DNA from 3 places in the Pseudomonas deceptionensis genome. Region 1 is predicted to be linked to each of the others. Evidence: predicted binding sites of a transcription regulator. Region 1 holds the regulator's gene; each other region holds the start of a gene.
The links. Region 1 encodes FliA, which starts transcription of late flagellar genes. Its sites were predicted from a motif close to CTAAAGTTTNNNNNNNNNNNGCCGNTAA; they were not measured.
Positions count from the first base shown of each region.

Region 2: the regulator FliA is predicted to act here: its motif matches at 2,733-2,760, upstream of motA (flagellar motor stator protein MotA).
Region 3: the regulator FliA is predicted to act here: its motif matches at 2,854-2,881, upstream of flgM (flagellar biosynthesis anti-sigma factor FlgM).

Region 1 is NZ_FNUD01000002.1:4,248,329-4,256,244, reverse strand. Features, by position in the region: gene flhA (flagellar biosynthesis protein FlhA) at 1-138, shown strand, start outside; gene flhF (flagellar biosynthesis GTPase FlhF) at 150-1,463, shown strand; gene fleN (flagellar synthesis regulator FleN) at 1,583-2,410, shown strand; gene fliA (RNA polymerase sigma factor FliA) at 2,410-3,150, shown strand; gene BLW11_RS19655 (chemotaxis response regulator CheY) at 3,359-3,730, shown strand; gene BLW11_RS19650 (protein phosphatase CheZ) at 3,751-4,539, shown strand; gene BLW11_RS19645 (chemotaxis protein CheA) at 4,602-6,770, shown strand; gene BLW11_RS19640 (protein-glutamate methylesterase/protein-glutamine glutaminase) at 6,820-7,916, shown strand, end outside.
Region 2 is NZ_FNUD01000002.1:455,676-463,591, reverse strand. Features, by position in the region: gene asd (archaetidylserine decarboxylase) at 1-248, opposite strand, end outside; gene BLW11_RS01970 (rhodanese-like domain-containing protein) at 258-1,085, opposite strand; gene BLW11_RS01965 (HDOD domain-containing protein) at 1,124-2,662, opposite strand; gene motA (flagellar motor stator protein MotA) at 2,827-3,678, shown strand; gene motB (flagellar motor protein MotB) at 3,682-4,662, shown strand; gene rsgA (small ribosomal subunit biogenesis GTPase RsgA) at 4,777-5,808, opposite strand; gene orn (oligoribonuclease) at 5,914-6,456, shown strand; gene BLW11_RS01940 (trimeric intracellular cation channel family protein) at 6,629-7,240, shown strand; gene queG (tRNA epoxyqueuosine(34) reductase QueG) at 7,314-7,916, opposite strand, start outside.
Region 3 is NZ_FNUD01000002.1:4,626,631-4,634,546, forward strand. Features, by position in the region: gene cheR (protein-glutamate O-methyltransferase CheR) at 116-943, opposite strand; gene BLW11_RS21400 (chemotaxis protein CheV) at 956-1,918, opposite strand; gene flgA (flagellar basal body P-ring formation chaperone FlgA) at 1,996-2,766, shown strand; gene flgM (flagellar biosynthesis anti-sigma factor FlgM) at 2,918-3,235, shown strand; gene BLW11_RS21415 (flagella synthesis protein FlgN) at 3,285-3,752, shown strand; gene BLW11_RS21420 (flagellar brake protein) at 3,847-4,587, shown strand; gene BLW11_RS21425 (MFS transporter) at 4,644-5,960, opposite strand; gene BLW11_RS21430 (glutamine synthetase family protein) at 6,026-7,267, opposite strand; gene BLW11_RS21435 (histidine-type phosphatase) at 7,620-7,916, shown strand, end outside.

The DNA of each region.
Region 1 (7,916 bases):
TTGGTGGCAGGCCCGGTACGCGCGATGCTGTCGCGTTTTGGCCGTTTGGCGGTGCCCAACCTGCATGTACTGGCGTACCAGGAAATCCCTGACAACAAGCAGGTCACGATCGTTGCGACAGTAGGCCCTAACGGCTGAGGGTTTGGTTTATGCAAGTGAAGCGATTTTTCGCCGCCGATATGCGTCAGGCCATGAAGCTGATTCGTGATGAACTGGGGGCTGACGCCGCCATTATTGGCAACCGCCGGATTGCCGGGGGCGTTGAGTTGACCGCGGCCCTGGATTACAAGCTGTCCGCGCTGGCACCTCGTGTGCCGAACATTGAGCTTGAAGAAGAACTGCGCAAGACCCAGTCGCGGATCGTCTCGGCCCAGGCCGAGCTGAGCCTGCGCGGGGAAGGCGAGGCGGGTGATAACCGTCAGTTGTTTGCCGGTTTGCCGCTGACCGCTGCCGAGCCGTTGATCGAGCCGACGCTGGAAGAACCACCGCGCCCTGCGCCGGTGGTCGCGCCGTCGATTGATCAGCGCGCTTTTGACAATATGCGCTCTGAACTCAATGGCCTGCGCGAGTTGCTTGAAGTTCAACTAGGCTCGCTGGCCTGGAGTCAGTTGCAGGATGCCAAGCCGGCGCAGGCCAATCTGTGGCGCCGCTTGCAGCGTATTGGTCTGTCCGGCCCGCTGTCGCGCGATTTGCTGGCGCAAGTGGCGGGTATTGAAGAGCCGCGCCAGGCCTGGCGGATGTTGCTGGCGCACCTGGCGCGGATGATTGCCACGCCTGAGCTGGAGCCGCTGGAAGAGGGTGGCGTGATCGCGATGGTCGGGCCTGCGGGGATGGGTAAAACCACCACGCTGGCCAAGCTGGCGGCGCGTTATGTGCTCAAGTACGGTGCGCAGAATATCGCGTTGGTGAGCATGGACAGCTTTCGCATTGGTGCCCAGGAGCAACTCAAAACCCTGGGCCGGATTCTCAATGTGCCGGTGACCCACGTGGCCCCGGGCCAGTCGTTGGGCCAGACCCTCGAACCGCTGGTGCGCAAGCGTGTGGTGCTGGTGGATACCGCCGGCCTGCAAGCCAGCGACCCGGCGTTGCGCCTGCAGCTTGAAAGCCTGGCCGGGCGCGGGATCAAGGCGCGCAATTATCTGGTATTGGCCACCACCAGTCAGAAACAGGTTCTGACGGCGGCCTACCTCAGTTACAAGCGTTGCGGGCTGGCCGGTTGCATCCTGACCAAGCTGGATGAAACGGCGAGCCTGGGGGAGGTATTGAGCCTGGCGATCAGTAACGCGTTGCCGGTGGCTTACCTGACGGACGGCCCGCGTATCCCGGACGATCTCCACCTGCCGCGGCGCCACCAGTTGGTGAGCCGTGCAGTGAGTGTGCAAATGCAGGAAGAACCCAGCGAAGAAGCCATGGCCGATATGTTCGCTGATATCTATCACAGCCCTCCCAAGCGGGTTGGCTGAGGTAGTCACGATTACGTTGCAATGTACCTACATCAGATGGTCTGAAGATTTTGTTCCGGTGGGGAACGCGCAGCCAACGTATGTAGCCGCGTCTAAGTAAGACAAGGTAAAGAAAGATCATGGGCAGCATGCATCCCGTACAGGTGATCGCAGTGACCGGCGGCAAGGGTGGCGTCGGTAAAACTAACGTTTCAGTCAACTTGTCTATCGCATTGGCCGAGTTGGGCAGGCGCGTCTTGTTGATGGACGCGGATCTCGGGTTGGCGAATGTAGACGTCCTGCTGGGCCTGACCCCGAAATTCACCCTGGCCGATGTGGTCGAGGGGCGTTGCGAGCTGCGCGACGTATTGCTCCAGGGCCCAGGCGGGATTCGTATCGTGCCGGCGGCCTCGGGCACCCAGAGCATGGTGCACCTGAGCCCGGCGCAACATGCCGGCTTGATTCAGGCGTTCAGCGACCTGGGCGATAACCTGGACGTGCTGGTGATCGACACCGCCGCCGGGATCGGCGAGTCAGTGGTCAGCTTTGTGCGCGCCGCCCAGGAAGTGCTGCTGGTGGTGTGCGACGAACCGACCTCGATCACCGATGCCTACGCGCTGATCAAGCTGCTGAACCGCGATTACGGGATGAACCGTTTTCGCGTGCTCGCCAACATGGCCCAAAGCCCGCAGGAAGGTCGCAACTTGTTCGCCAAGCTGACCAAGGTCACCGACCGTTTTCTGGACGTGGCCCTGCAGTACGTGGGCGCCGTCCCCTACGACGAATGCGTACGCAAGGCTGTACAGAAGCAGCGCGCCGTCTATGAAGCGTTCCCGCGCTCCAAATGCTCGCTGGCCTTCAAGGCCATCGCCCAGAAGGTGGACACCTGGCCACTGCCTGCAAACCCCCGGGGGCACCTGGAGTTCTTTGTCGAGCGTCTGGTGCAGCAAGCAGGGGGGCGCTTTTAATGACAGCCAGTGGCTATCGCATGTACAGCAAGGCATCGCGTGACAGCCAGTACGAGCTGATCGAGCGTTATGCCCCCTTGGTCAAACGCATTGCGTATCACCTGCTGGCGCGTTTGCCGGCCAGTGTGCAGGTGGATGACTTGATCCAGGCCGGGATGATCGGCCTGCTCGAAGTGTCGGGCAAATACGACGCGAGTAAGGGGGCGAGTTTCGAGACCTATGCCGGCATTCGTATCCGTGGCGCGATGCTTGATGAGGTGCGTAAGGGCGACTGGGCTCCGCGTTCGGTTCACCGCAATACACGCATGGTCAGCGATGCAATTCGGGTAATTGAAGCAAAAACCGGTAGTGACGCTAAAGATCACGAAGTTGCGGCCGAACTCCAGTTAAGCCTTGATGATTATTACGCCATTTTGAATGACACCCTGGGCAGCCGCCTGTTCAGTTTTGACGATCTGTTGCAGGACGGCGAACACGAAGGGCTGCATGAGGATGGCGCAAGTGCTCACCCGGAGCCTTCGCGGGACCTGGAAGACGAACGCTTCCAGGCCGCCCTGGCCGATGCGATTGCGCACCTGCCCGAGCGTGAGCGGCTGGTGTTGGCGCTGTACTACGACGAGGAGCTGAACCTCAAGGAAATCGGTGAAGTGCTGGGGGTCAGTGAATCCCGGGTCAGCCAGCTGCACAGCCAGTGCGCCGCACGATTGCGCGCACGCCTGAGTCAGTGGCGAGCGCACTAACCACCTTCTGTAGCCGCCGGCGCCGGCTGCGATAAGGGCCGCATAACCTTCGTTGCCTGTTCAAAGGCGGGGTTTCTGCGCAACCCGTCGCAGCCTTCGGCAGCGGCTACAGGGTTCGCGGTTTTGAATATTTACCGAACTTGATTGAATGGCGTGCTCAGGTGCTGGGCGCGTTTAAGACTGCTTGGAGGTCGAATTGGACAAGAACATGAAAATCCTCATCGTTGATGATTTTTCAACGATGCGGCGGATCATTAAAAACCTGTTGCGTGACCTTGGTTTCACCAACACGGTCGAGGCGGATGACGGCACTACGGCGCTGCCGATCCTCAATCTGGGGCATATCGACTTTTTGGTGACTGACTGGAACATGCCGGGCATGACCGGTATCGAGCTGTTGCGTCACGTGCGTGCAGACGAAAAACTCAAGCATTTGCCGGTACTGATGGTGACGGCTGAAGCCAAGCGCGAGCAGATTATCGAAGCGGCCCAGGCCGGTGTTAACGGTTATGTGGTCAAGCCGTTCACCGCTATTGCACTCAAAGACAAAATCGAAAAGATCTTTGATCGCATCGGTTGATCGGTTGCCTTGGGGGCGCTATGGAGCATCAAGAAGCTACGCAGGGCGATTTTGAATCGACCCTGAAAAAACATGCTCACGAATTGGTCGAAAGCCTTGAAAGAGGCCAGTTTGGCGATGCAGTGCAGCTGATTCACGAACTCAACCAGACCCGTGATCGCGGGTTGTACCGCGAAGTCGGCAAGCTGACCCGTGAACTGCACAGTGCGATTGTCAATTTCCATATTGACCCGAGCATGCCGCAAGCAGAAGAAGTGTCGCAGATCACGGATGCCACCGAACGTTTGGCCTATGTTGTGAAGCTGACGGAAGCCGCCGCCAACCGCACCATGGACCTGGTGGAGCACAGCACGCCGCTGGTCAACGGAATGGCTCAGGAAGCCAAAGCCCTGAGCACGGACTGGGGGCGCTTCATGCGTCGTGAAGTCGGTGCCGAGGAATTTCGCGAGCTGGCGCGTCGAGTCGACAGTTTTTTGACGCGTAGCGAAACGCAGAACAACACCGTGTCTGCAAACCTCACTGACATCTTGCTGGCCCAGGATTACCAGGACCTCACCGGTCAGGTGATCAAGCGGGTAACGCAATTGGTGACCGAAGTCGAAAGCAATCTGCTCAAGTTGGTGTTGATGGCCAGCCAGGTGGATCGCTTTGCAGGGATCGAACACGACCGTGATGCGATGCGTGCCGAAAATAAATCGCAAAAAAGCCAGACCAAGGGTGAAGGTCCGCAGATTCATGCCGATACACGTAATGACGTCGTATCCGGTCAGGATGATGTAGACGATTTGCTGTCCAGTTTAGGTTTTTAGGACTTCATGGACGTGCGGGCGCTGTTGCCTGGCGTCGAAGCCCTATTTCAAGGAGCACGTACATGAGCTTCGGCGCCGATGAAGAAATCCTTCAGGATTTCCTGGTTGAAGCCGGCGAGATTCTAGAGCTGCTGTCCGAACAGCTGGTCGAGCTGGAAAGCCGACCGGATGATGCGGATCTGCTCAATGCAATTTTTCGCGGTTTTCACACTGTAAAAGGGGGCGCCGGCTTCCTGCAGCTCCATGAGTTGGTGGAGTGCTGTCACATCGCCGAAAACGTCTTCGACATCCTGCGCAAGGGTGAACGCGGCGTCGACGCGGAGCTGATGGATGTGGTGCTTGAGGCCCTCGATGCGGTCAACGGCATGTTCAGCGAAGTGCGCGAGCGCTGCCCGATCACGGCGGCAACGCCTGAGCTGCTGGCGGCGCTGGCACGCCTGGCGGAGCCTGCCTCTGCCCAAGTGGCCGTTGCGCCTGTGCCAGTGGCAGCAGCCCCGGTAACCGATATCACCGACAGCGAGTTCGAACAGTTGCTCGACTCGCTCGATGCGGTCAAGGCGGCTGCGGCCGAGCCTGATCCGGTGACACCGGGGGAGGTTACGGCCAGCGACGAAATCAGCGATGCCGAGTTTGAGTTGCTGCTCGACCAGTTGCACGGCAAGGGCCAGTTTTCGGCGGATGCTGCGGTGGTTGCCGCCACGCCCGAAAAGGAGCCCGCTGTACCGGCCGAGGTCAGTAACGACATCACCGACGACGAATTCGAAGCCTTGCTTGACCAGTTGCATGGCAAGGGCTCTTTCAATGCTGGCGCGCTGGAAGCAGCGGCGCCTGTTGAACCCCAGGCCACGGCCGCTGAAGCTGTCGGTGATCCCGCGCTGATCAGCGACCACGAATTTGAAGCCCTGCTCGATGAGCTGCATGGCAAGGGCAAGTTCAGTGCCGACAGTGCAGCGGTAGTGGCTGCACCGGCTCCGGCTCCGGCAGCGGCCAAACCGGCTGCGGTGCGTGCGGCTGCGCCCCGGGCCGCTTCTGCTCCTTCGGAAAAGCCGGTCGCCTCCGAGGCTGAAACCACTGTGCGGGTAGACACCGCCCGGCTTGACGACATCATGAACATGGTCGGCGAGCTGGTGCTGGTGCGTAACCGTCTGGTGCGCCTGGGCCTGAACAGTCATGACGAAGATATGGCCAAGGCCCTGTCCAACCTCGACGTGGTCACCGCCGACCTGCAAACCGCGGTGATGAAGACCCGCATGCAGCCGATCAAAAAAGTATTCGGGCGCTTCCCGCGTCTGGTACGGGATCTGGCGCGTCAGCTGAAAAAAGAAATCAGCCTGGAGCTGGTGGGCGAAGAGACCGACCTGGATAAAAACCTCGTCGAGGCCCTGGCCGATCCGCTTGTCCACTTGGTGCGCAACGCCGTCGACCACGGGTGCGAAACTCCGGAAGAACGCGCCGCCGCCGGCAAGCCGAGCTGTGGCCGGGTGATCTTGTCCGCCGAGCAGGAAGGCGATCACATCCTGCTGTCCATCTCTGATGACGGCAAAGGCATGGACGCCAATTTCCTGCGTTCCCTCGCCGTGAAAAAAGGCTTGATGGACAAGGACGCCGCCGACCGCCTGAGCGAGAACGATTGCTACAACCTGATCTTTGCGCCGGGGTTCTCGACCAAAACCGAGATCAGCGATGTGTCCGGGCGTGGCGTGGGCATGGACGTGGTGAAAACCAAGATCGCCCAGCTCAACGGCTCACTGAGCATTGAGTCGGTCCTGGGGCGCGGCTCGAAAATCGTCATCAAAGTGCCGCTGACCCTGGCCATCATGCCGACCCTGATGGTGATGCTGGGCAATCAGGCGTTTGCGTTCCCGCTGGTCAACGTCAACGAGATTTTCCACCTCGACCTGTCGCGCACCAATGTGGTCGACGGCCAGGAAGTGGTGATTGTGCGCGACAAGGCACTGCCTCTGTTCTACCTCAAGCGCTGGCTGGTGGCTTCTGCCGCCCACGAAGAGCAGCGCGAAGGGCATGTGGTGATTCTATCGGTGGGTACCCAGCGTATCGGCTTTGTGGTCGATCAGTTGGTCGGTCAGGAAGAGGTGGTGATCAAGCCGTTGGGGAAAATGCTCCAGGGCACGCCAGGCATGTCGGGCGCCACCATTACCGGTGACGGCCGTATTGCCTTGATCCTGGACGTTCCGAGCATGCTCAAGCATTACGCATCACGGCGTATTTGATTCTGGTGAGTCGGGGCGTTTGCGCCCCGCACTGCCTAACGGAGTGTTTATGGTAGTCAAGGTCCTGGTGGTGGATGATTCCGGTTTTTTCCGCCGCCGCGTCTCGGAAATTCTGTCGGCCGACCCGACGATTAAAGTGATCGGCACGGCCACCAATGGCAAAGAGGCGATCGATCAGGCGCTGGCGCTCAAGCCGGACGTGATCACCATGGATTACGAGATGCCGTTGATGGATGGCATCACGGCCGTGCGCCATATCATGCAGCGCTGCCCGACCCCGGTATTGATGTTTTCCTCGCTGACCCACGAAGGGGCCCGCGTCACTCTCGATGCGCTGGATGCCGGGGCGGTGGACTTCCTGCCGAAAAATTTCGAAGACATCTCCCGCAACCCCGAGAAGGTCAAGCAGATGCTGTGTGAGAAGGTTCACAGCATTTCGCGCAGTAACCGTCGCTTGTCCAGCTACAGCGCGCCGGCACCTGTTGTGCCTACCCCGGCGCCCGCGCCGCGGCCTGCGCTCGGCGGCTTTGCGCCCTGCGCACCGGCAGTCTCGCCGCCCCCGGTGCGCACCACGCCCATTGCCAGCCGTGGCGCACCTGCGCCGACGTCAGCCTCTGCCGCGCCCAAACGCAAGGCTTACAGGTTGGTGGCAATCGGCACCTCGACCGGCGGCCCGGTAGCTTTGCAGCGGGTATTGACCCAGTTGCCGGGCAACTTTCCGGCACCGATCGTGCTGGTGCAGCACATGCCCGCTGCGTTCACCAAGGCATTTGCCGAGCGCCTGGACAAGCTGTGCCGGATCAGCGTCAAGGAAGCCGAAGACGGCGATATCCTGCGTCCCGGTCTGGCTTTGCTCGCACCGGGCGGTAAGCAAATGATGATTGATGGCCGTGGTGCGGTACGCATCCTGCCGGGTGATGAGCGTTTGAACTACAAGCCGTGTGTGGATATCACCTTCGGTTCTGCGGCCAAGTCCTTTGGTGACAAAGTTTTGGCGGTGGTCCTGACCGGCATGGGCGCGGACGGCCGTGAAGGCGCGCGCCTGCTCAAGCAGGGCGGCAGCCAGGTCTGGGCGCAGGACGAAGCCAGTTGCGTGATTTACGGCATGCCCATGGCCATCGTCAAAGCCAACCTGGCCGATGCGGT
Region 2 (7,916 bases), 3.8 Mb from region 1:
CCCGGGGTTTGATCCAGCGGGCGGGCGCCGTCTTTCAGTGCGCGGGTGAAGAAGGCGTTGAAGTGCTCGTAGGCGGTAACGTCTTCAACCAGTGCCTGGGACATGTCCACTTGATAACGCTTGGCGAACCAGGTGGTGAACGCATTCTTGAACCAGCGCACGCGGCACTCGGCAATGCAGCCGGCCAGGCGTGACAGCAGGTGATGCGGCAACAGGTACTGACTGAGGAGGAACAAACGCTTTTTCATTCAAGGTCCTTAATTTTTTACAGGCAGCTCGACAGGCGTATCGGGGTGGTTGCCCCATTCGCCCCAAGAGCCGGCGTAGCCTTTGACGCGCGGATAACCGAGCGCTTTGGCAACGAGATAAGTAAAGCCAGAACGATGGTGGGTCTGGCAGTGGGTAATCACTTCTTTGTCTGGTGTGATGCCCAGATCCTTGAGGATCTGGGCCATGTCGGTGCGGATGCGCAGGCTGCGAGTTTTATCCATGCCGGCGGTCCATTCAAAATTCTTCGCGCCGGGGATATGCCCGCCCTTGGCCGCCAGCACTTTCTCGCCTGTGTACTCGGCCTCGCTACGCGCATCCCAGATCGCGAGATCGGCAGCACCCAAACGGCTTTGCAGGTACTCGCGGGTGGCGGTGGGCTCGTCGTGCAAGGTCAGCGCGACCGGGCCACCGGCCGCAGGGGGTACTTCCTGGCTCAGGTCATAGCCTTCGCCTATCCAGGCGTGAATGCCGCCGTCCAGATAGTGGCAGGCCTTGTGCCCGATCACATCCAGCAGCCAGATAAACCGCCCGGCCCAGCCGCCGCCTTCGTCGTCATACACCACGTAGACCGCATCGGGGTTGTGCCCCAGCTCACCGAACAGCTCCTGGAGCGAAGCCTGGGACGGCAGCAGTCCGGGTGCCGGCGGCAGGCCCAGTTGTGTGCGTTTCGGGTCGACGAAACGTGCGCCCGGAATATGCCCGGCTTCGTAGCGCGCAACGCTGGTCAAGTCGACCAGGATCAGTTCAGGGGCGTTGAGCCGGGCGAACAGGTCGCTGGGCTCAATCACTAATGGCAAGCCAGAGAAGCCAAGCATGTGAAGCCTCCAGAGCAAAAAGGGGGGAATTGTAGCGATTAGCGCCCGCGAGTACTAAAGCTATTGAGGGCTTTCTCGATGCATTGCGCAGTTTTGCCGAATGCCTGCACGCTGGTTTCCGAAAATGGCCCGCCGCCCTGGTCCGCCAGTATCAGCATGACCACGCGGCCATTGTTGCTCAGCGAGCGTAGCAGCAGATGCTCGCCAGGGAACAGGCTGCGCAGGCTGTGGGGCAAAACTGCGGATATGACGGTGTTGTTTTCGGGTGTCAGGCGCACTTGTGCCGGTTGCGTCATCAGGCGTTGCAACGCGGTGCTTTCGGCGACGTCGACGCTCAGGTCGAAGGCGGTCTTCGCCAGCCCTGCTATCTGGTTCACGCTCAGGGTGGTCGAGGTTTTATCGGCCATCAGCAGCATCACCCGGCGCATGCCGCACGCCAGCAATGCCTCGCGGGCGCAGGTGGTCAGGTGCATCGGGTTGGTGAACGCACTCGGTTGCGCCAGCAGTTGCCCGCAGTGTTTGCGCCACAGTGCCAGCGCCTGTGCCGAGGGCGGTGGTGCGACCAGCGAACTGCTGTGGGTGCGGCGCATGTCCCACGGCCAGATCAACGACTCGGCCGGGTGCCAGAGGTCCGGCATCGAATGGTAGCGCCCGCTGCTCACGGCCTGTTGGTGCACCTGCTGCTGCACTTCATCCAGCGGCAATTGCAGGTACAGGCTGGTGATGTACTGCCAGCGCAGATTGTGGGGTGTGTCCCAGGCCTGCTGGGCCGACAGCGCCAGGCCGTTGGCCAGCAACACGCTGTTGGCCGGTTGATTGAGCCAGCGGCGCAGTGCCGGGTCAGCGTCAAGAAGCTGTTGCTGGCGCAGCGGATGATCGGTGTCACGGGCGATGTGCAACACCCTGACCAGGGTGCGGCGTTCGTCAGTGAGCACCGTGTAACCCTGCATCACCCACGCAGGCAGGCGCCACAGTTCGGCCAGGGTGCGACAGATATCGAACAGCGGCACACCGAACAGCGCGAGCTCGACCTTGTTGGCGCACTCGCCCTGTACAACGACGCGGCGTTCCCACGCTTCAAGCAGTTGCGGATGGGTGAGGGCCAGAGCCCAGAGGGGCGAAAGGAACAGCAAGCTGCTCCAGTAAATTTCTTGCCAGAGCCGCGCCAGGCGGTTGCCGAACAGGCCAATGGCTTGTTGGGCCGCGTGCTGGCTGATGAGCTGAATTTGCCGGTATGCCAGCGGGATGTCTTCCATCGCCAGGGCGGGTACGCGTTCGAGCAACCCTTGCGTGCGGGCAAGGCCCAGGCGGTTAATGGCCAGCTCAAGGCTTTCGGCAGGCTCGCTCAAGCTGCTCTGGACTTGCTGGTTGGCTTCGCGAATCAGCCGCAGCGCCAGCGCCGGGCTGTCCTGCATGACCTCGGCAATCTCGCGCAATGAGCGGCGACTGTCGCTGATCGTTTTGCTTACCCGCGCGTGGCTTTGTTGCGGGATCGGCAGATCCACAGCGTCCAGGAGTTTGACCCAGGCATCCAGGGTGGTGGGCGTTGATGTCGGTGCGCTGGCTTCGTTGGTCATGATGGGAACGCGGTCATCATCGATTGTTTACACGCCCGTAATGGGTCGAATGGCTTTTCGGCTTTACCGGCTATAGTCTGGCGCAGATTCGCCGATAAGGAGAAGAAGAGTTTTAGCGCCGCTGGAATTGACCCTGAACCCGACTCAATAAGTACCTTTTATCTATGGCTAAAATTATCGGCATCATCGTCGTGTTCGCGAGCGTGCTCGGCGGGTACGTGCTTTCACACGGAAAAATCGGGGCGCTGATTCAGCCGTTCGAGGTTTTGATCATCGGCGGTGCGGCCTTTGGCGCGTTCCTGCAGGCCAACCCCGGTTACATGACCATGCACGTGATCAAAAAATCACTCGGCATGTTCGGCTCGCGGTTCTCCCACGCTTTCTACCTGGAAGTGCTGGGCCTGGTTTACGAGATTCTCAATAAAAGTCGCCGCGAAGGCATGATGGCCATCGAAGGCGATATTGAAGATGCGGCCGCGAGTCCGATCTTCGCCAAGTACCCGACCGTCCTTAAAGATGAGCGCATGACGGCGTTTATCTGCGATTACCTGCGCATCATGTCGTCGGGCAACATGGCCCCCCACGAGCTTGAAGGGCTGTTCGACATGGAGCTGCTCAGCCTCAAGGAAGAGCTGGAGCATCCCTCCCACGCCGTGAACGGTATTGCCGACGGCATGCCCGGCTTCGGTATTGTGGCGGCGGTACTGGGTATTGTGGTGACCATGGCCTCGCTGGGTGAAGGCGATCAGGCGGCCATCGGCATGCACGTCGGCGCCGCATTGGTGGGCACCTTCTTCGGTATTTTGGCGGCCTATGGTTTCTTCGGCCCGTTGGCGACGTCCCTGGCCCACGATGCCAAGGAAGAGATCAATGTGTACGAATCAATCAAGGCCTCGTTGGTGGCCTCGGCTTCAGGGATGCCGCCGTCGCTGGCGGTCGAGTTTGGTCGCAAAGTCTTGTACCCCAAGCATCGGCCAAGTTTTTCCGAGCTGGAACAAGTGGTTCGCGGTCGCTGATTTATGGAAAACAACCAGCCAATAATCATCAAGCGCGTCAAGCGCTACGCCGCAGGCCACCACGGTGGTGCCTGGAAAATTGCCTTTGCTGACTTCGCCACGGCGATGATGGCGTTCTTCCTGGTGATGTGGCTGATGACGGCCGCCACGCCAGAGCAAAAAATCGCCATTGGCGGTTACTTCAAAGACCCGATCGGTTTTACCGAAAGCGGCACGCCCTACATCATCGACCTGGGCGGCACGCCCGCGTTGGCGCCGGACAACACCCTCAACCCCGAAGAAAAACTGCAGCCTCAACCGGACAAGGTCAAGGTCGATGCGGAGCAGGTTGAAAACATGGCCGAGCAAGTCGAGAAAGAGCGCCTCGAATTGCTGCTTCAGGAGTTGCAGAACAAGGTCGAAGAAAACCCGCAATTGCGCAAATTCAAAGACCAGCTGTTGTTTGAGATCACCCCCGACGGGTTGCGGATCCAGATCATGGACGCCGAAAATCGCCCGATGTTTGATGTTGGCAGTGCGCGGCTCAAGCCTTACTTCGAAGATATTTTGCTGGCCATGGCGGACACCATCAAAGCCGTGCCGAATAAAGTCAGCATCAGCGGCCACACGGATGCCATGCCCTATGCAGGAGGCGGCGACTATGGCAACTGGGAGTTGTCGGCAAACCGTGCCAATGCGGCTCGACGTGCGCTGGTGGCGGGCAGTTATCCGGAAAATCAGGTGGCGCGGGTGGTGGGGTATGCCTCATCGGTGTTGTTCGACAAGGCCAACCCTTACAACCCGGTCAACCGTCGCATCGACATCGTGGTACTGACCAAAAAGGCCCAGCAAGCGATCGAAGGCGAGCAGGGCGGGGAGCCGGTCAAGGCAGAGCAACTGCCCAAAGAGCCAGTCGATCCGATCAAGCTGCCAGCCGATAAACAGCCGATGCCGATGCATGAAGAACGCCAGAAGCTGAACTTGTTTGACGACAAGGCACCGTAGCTTTGTAGCCGCTGGCGCAGGCTGCGATAAGGCCCGAAGGGCCTTCGCTCTTGATAAGCGCGACCCCTTCGGGCTCGATCGCAGCCAGCGCCAGCGGCTACATCGTTTTGCGGTTTAGTAGCTCGACTCAGGCAAGCTGGCAATGATCGAGCGATAGCTGTTCATGCGCTGTTGCTGCACGCGGCCATCTTCCAGGGCCATCAGCAATGCACAGCCCGGCTCGCGGTCGTGCTTGCAGTCGCGGAAGCGGCAGGTGCCGATCAAGTCGTTGAACTCGATAAAGCCCGCCTCTACATCGGCACGGCTCACGTGGCCCAGGCCGAACTCGCGGATACCCGGGGAGTCGATCAATTCGCCGCCGCCCGGGAAGTGGAACAACCGCGCGGTGGTGGTGGTGTGCGTGCCCTGGCCCGAAACCTCGGACAACGGCCCGACCCGCAGGTTGACCTCTGGCAGCAAGCTGTTGACCAGGGACGATTTGCCCACGCCCGACTGCCCCACAAACACGCTGATATGGCCGTCCAGTTGCGCTTGCAACTGTTGCATTCCATCGCCGTGGTGGGCCGACACTTCGAGTACCGGGTAGCCCAACTGGCGATAAACCCCCAGCAACGCATTGAGCGCCGGTGAGTTTTGATCGTCGATCAGGTCAGCCTTGTTGAGCAGCAGCAGCGGGCGAATCCCGGCGTGCTCGGCGGCTACCAGATAACGGTCGATCAGGTTGGCGTGAGGCTCGGGCATGGGCGCGAACACAATCACGATCATGTCGACGTTGGCGGCAACCGGCTTGAGCTGACCACGGCTGTCCGGGCGGCACAATTCGGTTTTACGCGGCAACTGGGCGACGATAACGCCGATACCCTGGTTGCCGGCGCGCCATACGACCGTGTCGCCGGTCACCAGTGCGGGCAGGTTTGCGCGCAGGTGGCAGCGGAACATCTGGCCTTTGAGCTCACCTTCCTGGGCTTCGACTTCGACCTGCACACCAAAGTGCGCGATCACCAGGCCGAGTTGCTCGGGGCCTAAATCGCCGCCTTCAAGCGCTTCGACGGCACTGGATTCACGTTTGGCGGCGCGGGCAGCGCGCTCGCCCTGGATCTTTTCGATGCGCCAATTCTGACGACGATTGAGCTGGCGTTTGGCCATGGGTGTTCCGTGTTGATAAAACGATAAGGGGGTTAAACGCTGGCGAGTTTAGCACGTGGGCCGTATGCCTAAGCTAAACTGCGCGACTAAGCCCAGGAGCCCTTTATGAACAACGCGCAGAACCTGATCTGGATCGACCTGGAAATGACCGGTCTGGATCCTGATAACGACGTCATTATCGAAATGGCGACCATCGTCACCGACAGCAACCTCAACACCCTGGCTGAAGGCCCGGTCATTGCCATCCATCATAGCGATGCAGTGCTGGCCCGCATGGATGAGTGGAATACCCGTACCCACGGCGGCAGCGGCCTGACCCAGCGGGTCAAGGACAGCACGACCACCATGGCCGAGGCCGAGGCGCAGACCATTGCGTTCCTTGAGCAGTGGGTACCCAAAGGCAAGTCGCCGATCTGCGGAAACAGCATCTGCCAGGACCGACGCTTCCTTTACACCCACATGAAAACCCTCGAAAGCTACTTCCACTACCGCAACCTGGACGTCTCGACGCTCAAGGAGCTGGTAGCTCGCTGGGCCCCTGAAGTGCGCGACAGCCTGGTGAAGAAAGGTACGCACCTGGCGCTGGACGACATTCGCGAGTCGATTGCCGAGTTGCAGCACTACCGCAAGCACTTCATCAAGTTCTGATCAGAGCTCTGTAGCCGCTGCCGCAGGCTGCAATGGGGCGCGGAGCGGCCCTGCTGTTGAAGGTCCTTATCGCAGCCTTCGGCAGCGGCTACAAAAGGAGTGACTCGAGCGCCCCCTTTTGGTGCTCGCGCCAACTGAGTAGACTGCGCGCCTTCTTGCAAGGATCGCTGCCATGTTGCTGATGCTCTATTTAGTTGCCATTACTGCCGAAGCCATGACTGGCGCGCTGTCTGCCGGGCGTCGAGGCATGGACTGGTTTGGGGTGGTGCTGATTGCCTGTGTCACTGCGCTGGGCGGCGGTTCAGTGCGCGATGTGTTGCTGGGGCATTACCCGCTGACGTGGGTCAAGCACCCTGAATACCTGGTGTTGACCACTTTTGCTGCCCTGGTGACGATCTTTATCGCGCCGTTGATGCGCCATTTGCGCTCGCTGTTTTTGGTGCTCGATGCACTGGGGCTGGTGGCGTTTACCCTGATTGGCTGCATGACCGCGCTGGAGATGGGCCAGGGCATGCTGGTGGCTTCGGTGAGCGGGGTGATTACCGGTGTATTTGGCGGCATCCTGCGCGATATCTTCTGCAACGACATTCCGCTGATCTTCCGCCGCGAGCTGTACGCCAGCGTATCGTTCGCGGCTGCGTGGTGCTTTTTGCTGTGCACGTATCTGGAAATGCCCAACGAACAGGCGATTTTCGTCACCTTGTTCGGCGGGTTGCTGCTGCGGTTGCTGGCGATCCGGTTTAACTGGGAAATGCCCAAGTTCGTATATAACGACGAACACTGAAGGCTTCAAAGCCCCTAACCCTCTCCCAGAGGGTTAGGGGGCTGACCGCACTCGGCTTCAAGCACACCGACAATCAGCTCCCACTCCCTCCGGGAGAAGGTTGGGGTGAGGGCAGGCGGTTTGCATGCTGCTCAAGCGCCCACTCCACATGTTCCTGCACCAGCTCGGACGGGTATTCGCGCCGCGCCTTCAAGGCTTCGAGCACCGGTATCGTTGACGGCGCATTGCCCAGGCCCACGGCCAGATTGCGCAACCAGCGCTCGTATCCCGCCCGGCGCAGTGGGGAGCCCTCGGTGCTGCTCAAAAACTTGTCTTCATCCCACATGAACAGCTCGGCCAGCCCGGCGTTGTCCAGGTTGTGCCGTGGCTTGAAGTCGCCTTCGGTGGTGGTGCGGGCGAAGCGGTTCCAGGGGCAGACGATCTGGCAATCATCACAGCCGAACACCCGATTGCCGATCATTGAGCGCAGCTCTTCGGGAATCGCGGTTTTCAATTCGATGGTCAGGTACGAAATACAGCGCCGCGCATCCAGCACATAGGGCCCGACAAAGGCATTGGTGGGGCAAATGTCCAGGCACGCGGTGCAGCGCCCGCAGTGCTCGGTCTCGTGGGGAGGGTCGACCGGCAGCGGGATATCGACAAATAACTCGCTCAAGAAGAAATAGCTGCCCGCCTT
Region 3 (7,916 bases), 380 kb from region 1:
CAACGGTTGACCGCTGACTGCCGCTTTTCTGCCGCTTTTTATCGGACAACGCAAAACCGGCGGGAGCGAGCCTGCTCGAGAAGGTCGTTCGCGAACAGGCTCGCTCCCACGAAGGTTACTTGGCCTGGTAGATGATGCCCGGGCTGCACTGGACCATCTGGTAGTGATCCGGCAAGCCGTTGAGCGCCTCGGAGGCACCCAAAAACAAATACCCGCCCGGTTTCAAGGTGCTGTGGATACGCAGCAAAATGTCTTTCTTCACTTCTGCCGAGAAGTAGATCAACACGTTGCGGCAGAACACGATGTCGAATTTGCCAAACCCTGCGTAACTGTCCAGCAGATTGAAGGAGCGGAACTCGACCCGATTTTTGATCGGCGTCTTGAGCACCCAGCGCCCCGGCCCCTTGGGGTCGAAATAGCGCTGCAAGCGTTCTGGCGAAAGGCCCCGGCCAATCGCAAGGTTGTCGTACTCGCCGGTTTTGCAGGTATTGAGCATCTGGGCCGACAGGTCGGTGGCAAAAATCTGCACCCCCGCTTTCAACTGCCCAAGGTTGCTGCGCTCAAACTCGTCAATGGCCATCGACAACGAGTACGGCTCCTGCCCCGAAGAACAGGCCGCCGACCAGATGCGCAAACGCTGACCCGCACTGGCCTTGATTTGCTCGGGCAGCACCTTGTTCTTCAATACTTCAAAGGGGTAGGTGTCGCGAAACCACAGGGTTTCGTTGGTGGTCATGGCATCGACCACCAGTTCGCGCAGCCCGCTGCGCGGCTGGCTCTGGATACGCTGAATCAGCTCGCCCAAGGACTTGATCCCTTGCTGCTCCATCAGCTTGTTGAGCCGGCTGGAGACGAGGTACTGCTTGTTTTCACCCAGCAAAATGCCACAGGCTTTTTCCAGGAAAACCCGGAACTGTTCAAAATCCAAATTAGCCGTCGACAAATGTCCTGCCTCTTAAATCGTTTTGACCGCCAGGGGTTGGCCCTGACTGTGGTCTGCTGCTTTGATCCGGTCAACTACCCGGGATGCCAGGTCATCAGGCCGGAATTTGGCCAAAAAGTCATCGGCACCGACCTTTTTGACCATCGCCTGGTTGAATACCCCGGACAACGAAGTATGCAGAATGATGTGCAGATTTTGCATCCGTGGGTCGTTACGGATTTCAGCGGTCAGGGTGTAGCCGTCCATTTCCGGCATCTCGATGTCCGAGATCATCATCAGAAACTCTTCAGACGGGTTCTTGCCCTCCTCCACCAGCTTGCGCAGGTAATCCAGCGCCTGACGGCCGTCGTTCAACGACACCACTTCAACGCCCACGCTTTGCAGGCAACGGGCAACCTGTTTGCGCGCCACCGACGAATCGTCGACGGTCAGCACCCGCAATGACAGTGCCTTGCTTCGGGTTTCGACATCCACCACGCCATGGCTGATGGTTTCAGGTGATGGCGACACTTCCGCCAGCACCTTTTCAACATCGATGATTTCGACCAGTTGGTCGTCCATCCGGGTCACGGCCGTCAGGTAATGGTCGTGGCCGGTCCCCTTGGGTGGCGGATGAATATCTTCCCAGTTCATGTTGACGATACGTTCGACCGAGCGCACCAGAAAGCCCTGGGTCTTGGTGTTGTACTCCGTGATGATCACAAACGGGTTGCTCTGATCTTTCAAGGCCCCCGCCCCCGTGGCCATCGCCAGGTCAAGAATCGGGATGGTCGCGCCGCGAATGCTCGCCACACCGCACACCACAGGATGGGACTTGGGGATCATGGTCAGTTTCGGGCATTGCAGCACTTCCCTGACCTTGAACACATTGATCCCGTAAAGCTGTGGCCCATCCAGGCGAAACAACAACAGCTCCAGGCGGTTTTGCCCGACCAGTTGAGTGCGCTGGTTAACCGCATCCATCACCCCAGCCATACTCAGCTCCTCTTAAAACTTTAAGTTTCGACACGCATTACCCGGTAAACGGCACGGGGCTTGCTTTTTTATCGGCCATGAATGCAAAAACGACAAATTCCTGCCACCGGCTTTTTCGCCAGACCTTGCGCCGCTGCTGCCTGAGCATCCTGGCGGTCGGCGGCCTGACGGGCCTGAGCACCTATAGCCATGCTGACGCGTTTACATCGCCTGACCAGCTTATCGGCGTGACCCAGGGCTTTCTTGAATTCACCGTCGAAGACTACCTGGCCACCAGCCAGACCGAGGGGCGATATCAGATCCAGGTCAACAATCTGGACCCGCGCCTGCGCCTGGCCCATTGCGACAAGGAATTGACAGCCACCCTCGAAAGCCCGGCACAACCCATGGGCCGGGTCATCGTTCGCATCCGTTGCGAAGGGCTCTCACCGTGGACCATCTTCGTTCCGGCCCAGGTCAAACTGTTCCGCAATGTCGTCACCGTGACCCATCCGCTCAAGCGCGGCATGGTGATCGACTACCCCGATGTCAGCCTGCGCGAGCGGGATATCAGCCTGATCAACCAGGGGTACTTGACCGCGACCGAACTGGCCGTCGGGCAAAAACTGCTGCGCCCCATGGTGACCGATCAAGTGCTGACACTCACACATCTGGAGCAGGCGGCTGCCGTGCGCAAGGGCGACCATGTGGTTATCAGCGCCCGCAGCGGCACATTAAGTGTCAAAATGCCCGGCGAAGCGCTGTCAGACGGCGGCCTTAGCGAGCAGATCCGGGTGAAAAACCTGAATTCCAAGCGCGTGATCCGTGCGCGAGTGACTGCACCCGGGCAAGTTGAAGTGGCACTGTAGGAAAGTTGGCATCAGTCTCACGACTTTCCTACACTGTGGTTTGACGCAGATCAGTACAGTTCTGTGTGAAGCTATGATTAATCGAGCCTAAAGTTTTTCCGGGTATGGCCGAAAACATGGCAAGCGTCCAAATACCCCGAGGTTTTCCGTAATGGTCATCGACTTCAGTCGTCTCAACAGCGCACCGCCCTTGACCGGCAGTACGCGCAGTCAGGAAGCAGGCAGCGCCACGCAAGCGGCCCCTGCAAAAACCCCTGAGCAAACCGTCGCCAGCGCTCCGAGCGGGGAATCTGTACACCTCAGCCAAGAGGCTCAGCAGTTGCAGAAAATCAGCGACTCGTTGCGTGACCAACCCGCGGTCGACAAAAACCGTGTGGCCGAGCTCAAACAGGCCATTGCCGATGGCAGCTACAAAGTCGACAGCAACCGGGTCGCCGGCAAACTGCTTAACATGGAAGCCCAGCGCTAGGCCCCACGGCCGGTGCAGGCTTATGGACGCTTAACTCCCAGAGCCGACTATGCACGACGAAAATTTACTGCAACTGATCAATGATGACCTCGCCCCCGCCGAGCAACTGCTCGGCCTGTTGCAGGACGAGTCCATCGCCCTTAAAGGCCGCGACATGCAAGTGCTGGAGAACATCCTGGCACGCAAGCATTCGTTGATCATTCTGCTTGAGCAACATGGCCGCAAACGCAGCGAGATTCTGGCAGGCCTCGGCCTGACCACCAACCGCAGCGGCCTAGAAAGCCTTGCCAGCCATTCAAGCGTGGGCGCTCAGCTGCTCAGCCAAAGCGATGTGCTGAACCAGTTGCTGGCCCGGTGCCAGGCCGCCAACCTGCTCAACGGCCAATCGATCCAGACCCAACAGTCGATCACGGCCAACCAGCTGCGTATTCTTCACGGCGGCGAAGCCCCGTCGCTGTATGACGCACGCGGTACCACCTCGATGCTCAACAGGCACCGCGCTTACAGCCAGGCCTGACCCTGAGAGATCACACTGTCTAGCGATACACACAACATGATGGCAGAATGCCTCTTTTGCGTGTTGCAGTATTTTGTCCGGAGATTGATCAAACGTGTTCGACGCCCCAGATGCTCCGCAGCCGCCAAAGGTACTTACCACGCCAATGGAAATTGCCTCCAACTTGCGGATGCTGCAAGAGAGCCATGACCCGCTGATCATCACTTTCCAGGACCGCACCCAGCGCTTCCAGAGCTATGTGGTTGATGTGAACCGTGAGAACAACACCCTGGCCCTGGACGAAATGATCCCCCGTGGAGGTGAGCGTTTTCTGGAGGCCGGAATACCGTTTCGGGTTGAGGGTTTCCACGAAGGCGTGCGCATCGCCTGGGAATGCACCACGCAATTGAGCATCGACGACACCCATGACCATCGCTGCTATCGCGGCGCGTTACCCCGCGAAGTGGTTTATCACCAGCGCCGGAGCGCGTTTCGCGCGGCCCTGAAACTGTCGCATCTGATTGATGTGCAAGTGGCCGGAGAAAAGCTCAAGACGCCGGTCAAGGGCAAGTTGCTGGACGTGTCCGCCACTGGCTGCAAGTTGCGTTTTGAAGGGGATATCGGCGAAAACCTGCAACTGGGCCAGGTGTATGAGCGCTTCAGCGCCGCCCTGCCCTTCGGCCAGATGACCACCCCCGTCGAATTGCGTTATCTGCATTTTGAAGAGCGCCTCAACATCACCTTCGCCGGTCTGCGCTTTCACAACATCAGCGGTAGCGTGCAGCGCCAGGTCGAACGCTTTGTGTATCAACTGCAGCGCGAGGCGCGCCAGTTCGACAAGGACGACGATTACTGAAAGTCAAAAGTCCCTTCTCCCGGGGGGAGAAGGGACTAAAAGTAAAAGCATCTCCCTCAGGGCGCGGGCTGGGGTGGGTCTTGCGGCTCGGTTTCAGGCGCAGGTTCAATGTTATCCACCATCTGATCCTGCACCACCTGCTCATCCACCCTTGGGTCAAGGGCGGCCACCAGCGGTGAGCTGGACATGCTGTCAGGCATGGCCACGTGATGCAGCGGCGCATCGTCGACCTGGTGCAGATTGGTCACCGCATTCGGGCGAATCCGCCAGACCAGGATCAAACCGGCCACGCTGAAAAACGCGTAGAGCATCTGGCTCCCGAAGAATTTCATCAACACCCCGGTCACTAGCGGCCCGATGCTGGCGCCAATGCCATAGGTCACCAGCAACATGGCGGTCAGCGACACCCGGCGCTCACCCTCGATATGGTCATTGGCAAACGCCACGGCCAGCGGGTAGATGCAAAATTGAACCAGCGCGCTGAGGCAGCCTGCGGCAAACAGCACCTCCATCGGTACCGAGGGCAAGATCGCCAGCGGCAAGGAAACCACCGCCAGAATAAAGGCGAAGATCCTGATCAGTAGCGGCCGATCATAACGGTCGGACAACCAGCCCAGCGGCCATTGCGCCACCAGACCGGCAAAAATACAGCTACCCATGTACAGACCGACCAGTTCGGTCGACAGGCCTTGTTGCGACGCATAGAGCGGCGCCAGACCGTAGAACGAACCCACCAGCAAGCCCGCCCCCATCACCGCGATCAACGACTGCGGCACCCGCTTGATGAAGAATTTGGGGTCCATCGGCGCGGGATGAAGGGGCGCCGGGTGAATACGCCGGGTCATGGCCACGGGGACCAGGCACAGGGCAAAACACAACGCCACGACCATCAGCAACTCGAGCCCCAGGGCGGGATGGATCGCCAGGATCAATTGCCCGAGCACCAGCCCCAAGTAGGACGCAATCATGTACAGGCTGAACACCACGCCACGCTGCTTGGCATCCGCCTGCTCGTTGAGCCAGCTTTCGATGACCATGTACTGGCACATCATGCCCAGGCCGACAATCACCCGCAGCAGCAGCCACATGGGCAGCCAGTCGGTCAGGCCGTGACACAGCACCGCCGCACCGACGATGCCCGCACAGGTAGCGTACGCACGGATATGCCCGACCCGGGCAATCAGCCGGTGGCCGATCTTGCCGCCCAGCACCAGGCCAAAGTAGTTGGCCGCCATCAAGGCGCCGATCCACAAGCCGTCGACATTGTCGGCCGCCAGGCGCAGCGCCAGATAAGTACTCAAGAGGCCGGAGCCGATCAACATCATCAGCGAGGCAAAGTACAACGCTCGAAAAGACTTCCAGATTTGGTGCATTGGCTTCCCGTGCGGCTCCTTGTGTCTGCAACCGGGAATAGGCCCGGCACCACAGATTTATACAGTTAAGCCTGAGACGCCAATACACGACGCTCCCAGGGAGTGATTTCATCAAGAAAACTGGTCAGCTCCAGGGTCTTGGACGCAACGTAACCTTCGATGAACTCCTTGCCGAACAGTTCAATCGCCAACTGACTGTGCTTGAGACGCTCAAGGGCGGCATGCAAGGTACAAGGCAATGACAATGCCTTGGGCACTTCAAACTCGCCCTGGATGGCGGCAGTCGGTTCCAGCTCATGCTCGATACCATGCAACCCGGCTGCAAGGCTGGCGGCAATCGCCAGATACGGGTTGGCGTCAGCCCCCGGCAAGCGGTTTTCGACCCGTCGCGCCACCGGCGAACTGGCCGGAATCCGCAGGCCGGCGGCACGGTTGTCATGGGACCAGCACGCATTGTTAGGCGACGCGTACGGGTGGCACAGCCGCTGGTAGGAGTTGACGTTCGGCGCAAACAGCGCGGTGAAGTCAGCCATGCCTGCCTGCTGCCCGCCGATAAAGTGGCGAAAAATTGCCGTCGGCTGCCCCGCCTCATCGCTGAACACGTTACGCCCGCTGCCCAGCTCGACCACGCTCTGGTGAATATGCATCGAGCTGCCAGCAGTGTGCGCCAACGGCTTGGCCATGCACACCACAGTCAGTCCATGTTTGAGGGCGACTTCCTTGAGCAGATGCTTAAACAAAAACGTCTGGTCGGCGAGCAGCAGCGGATCACCGTGCAGCAGGTTGATCTCGAACTGGCTGACGCCCATCTCGTGCATAAAGGTGTCGCGTGGCAGGCCCAGCGCGGCCATGCACTCGTAGACTTCACTGAAGAACGGCCGCAGACCGTTATTGGAACTGATACTGAACGCCGAAAAACCGTCTTCACGACGACCGTCCAGGCCCACCGGCGGGCGGAATGGCTGAGTCGGGTCGGTGTTGGGCGCAAACACAAAGAACTCAAGCTCGGTGGCCACCACCGGCGCAAGGCCGCGTGCCGCATAGCGGGCGATCACGGCCTTCAACTGGCCGCGGGTCGACAGGCGCGAGCTTTCGCCGGTCAGTTCATCCGCATCGCAAATGGCCAATGCCCGGGGCTGCGGGCTCCAGGGCAGACGATGGATCTGCGCAGGGTCTGGCACCAGTGCCAGGTCGCCGTCATCGCTGCCGTAAAAACGCGCTTCAGGGTAACCGCCCATGATGCATTGCAGCAGCACGCCACGGGCCATCTGCAAGCGTCGCCCTTCGAGAAACCCCTCAGCGGTCATCACCTTGCCACGGGGCACGCCATTCAAATCGGGGGTCACGCACTCAATCTCATCAATGCCTATCAATCGCTGTACGAGTGAGCCCTGGCCATCGGTCGTCATGACGCTTTCCTTGTTGTGATGCAGGCCGCGAGCGGCAAAGTGTACAAAGTACGCATCACCTGTTCGGGATTTCAAGCGGTGTACTTCACAAAAAACCACAACCTGTAGCCGCTGAAGAGCGCCGAGAGTCTGCGACGGGCTGCGCAGCGACCGCAAAACCGAAGGTCCCGGGGCCCTTGTCGCAGTCTCGCTACGCTCCTCAGCGACTACACTGCGCCCCACCGTGTCAGGAAGACCAAAAGGAAAACCGATGAAGACGTCGCCCCCTCTGTACGCCGGTCTGCTGCTGGCCAGCATGATCAGCCCCACCGTCTTTGCCCAGACACCCGGCAGCGATGGCTACGTGCTGGATAAAGTTGTGCAAGTCAGCCGTCACGGGGTGCGCCCGCCCACCGAGTCCAACGAAAAACTGCTGACCTCCGTGACCCAGCGTCAATGGCCGACCTGGCTGGTGCCCTTGGGCAATCTGACCGGCCACGGCTACACCGGCGCCGTCGAAATGGGCCGCTACCGTGGCCAGGTGTTACGCACCGCCGGGCTGATCCCC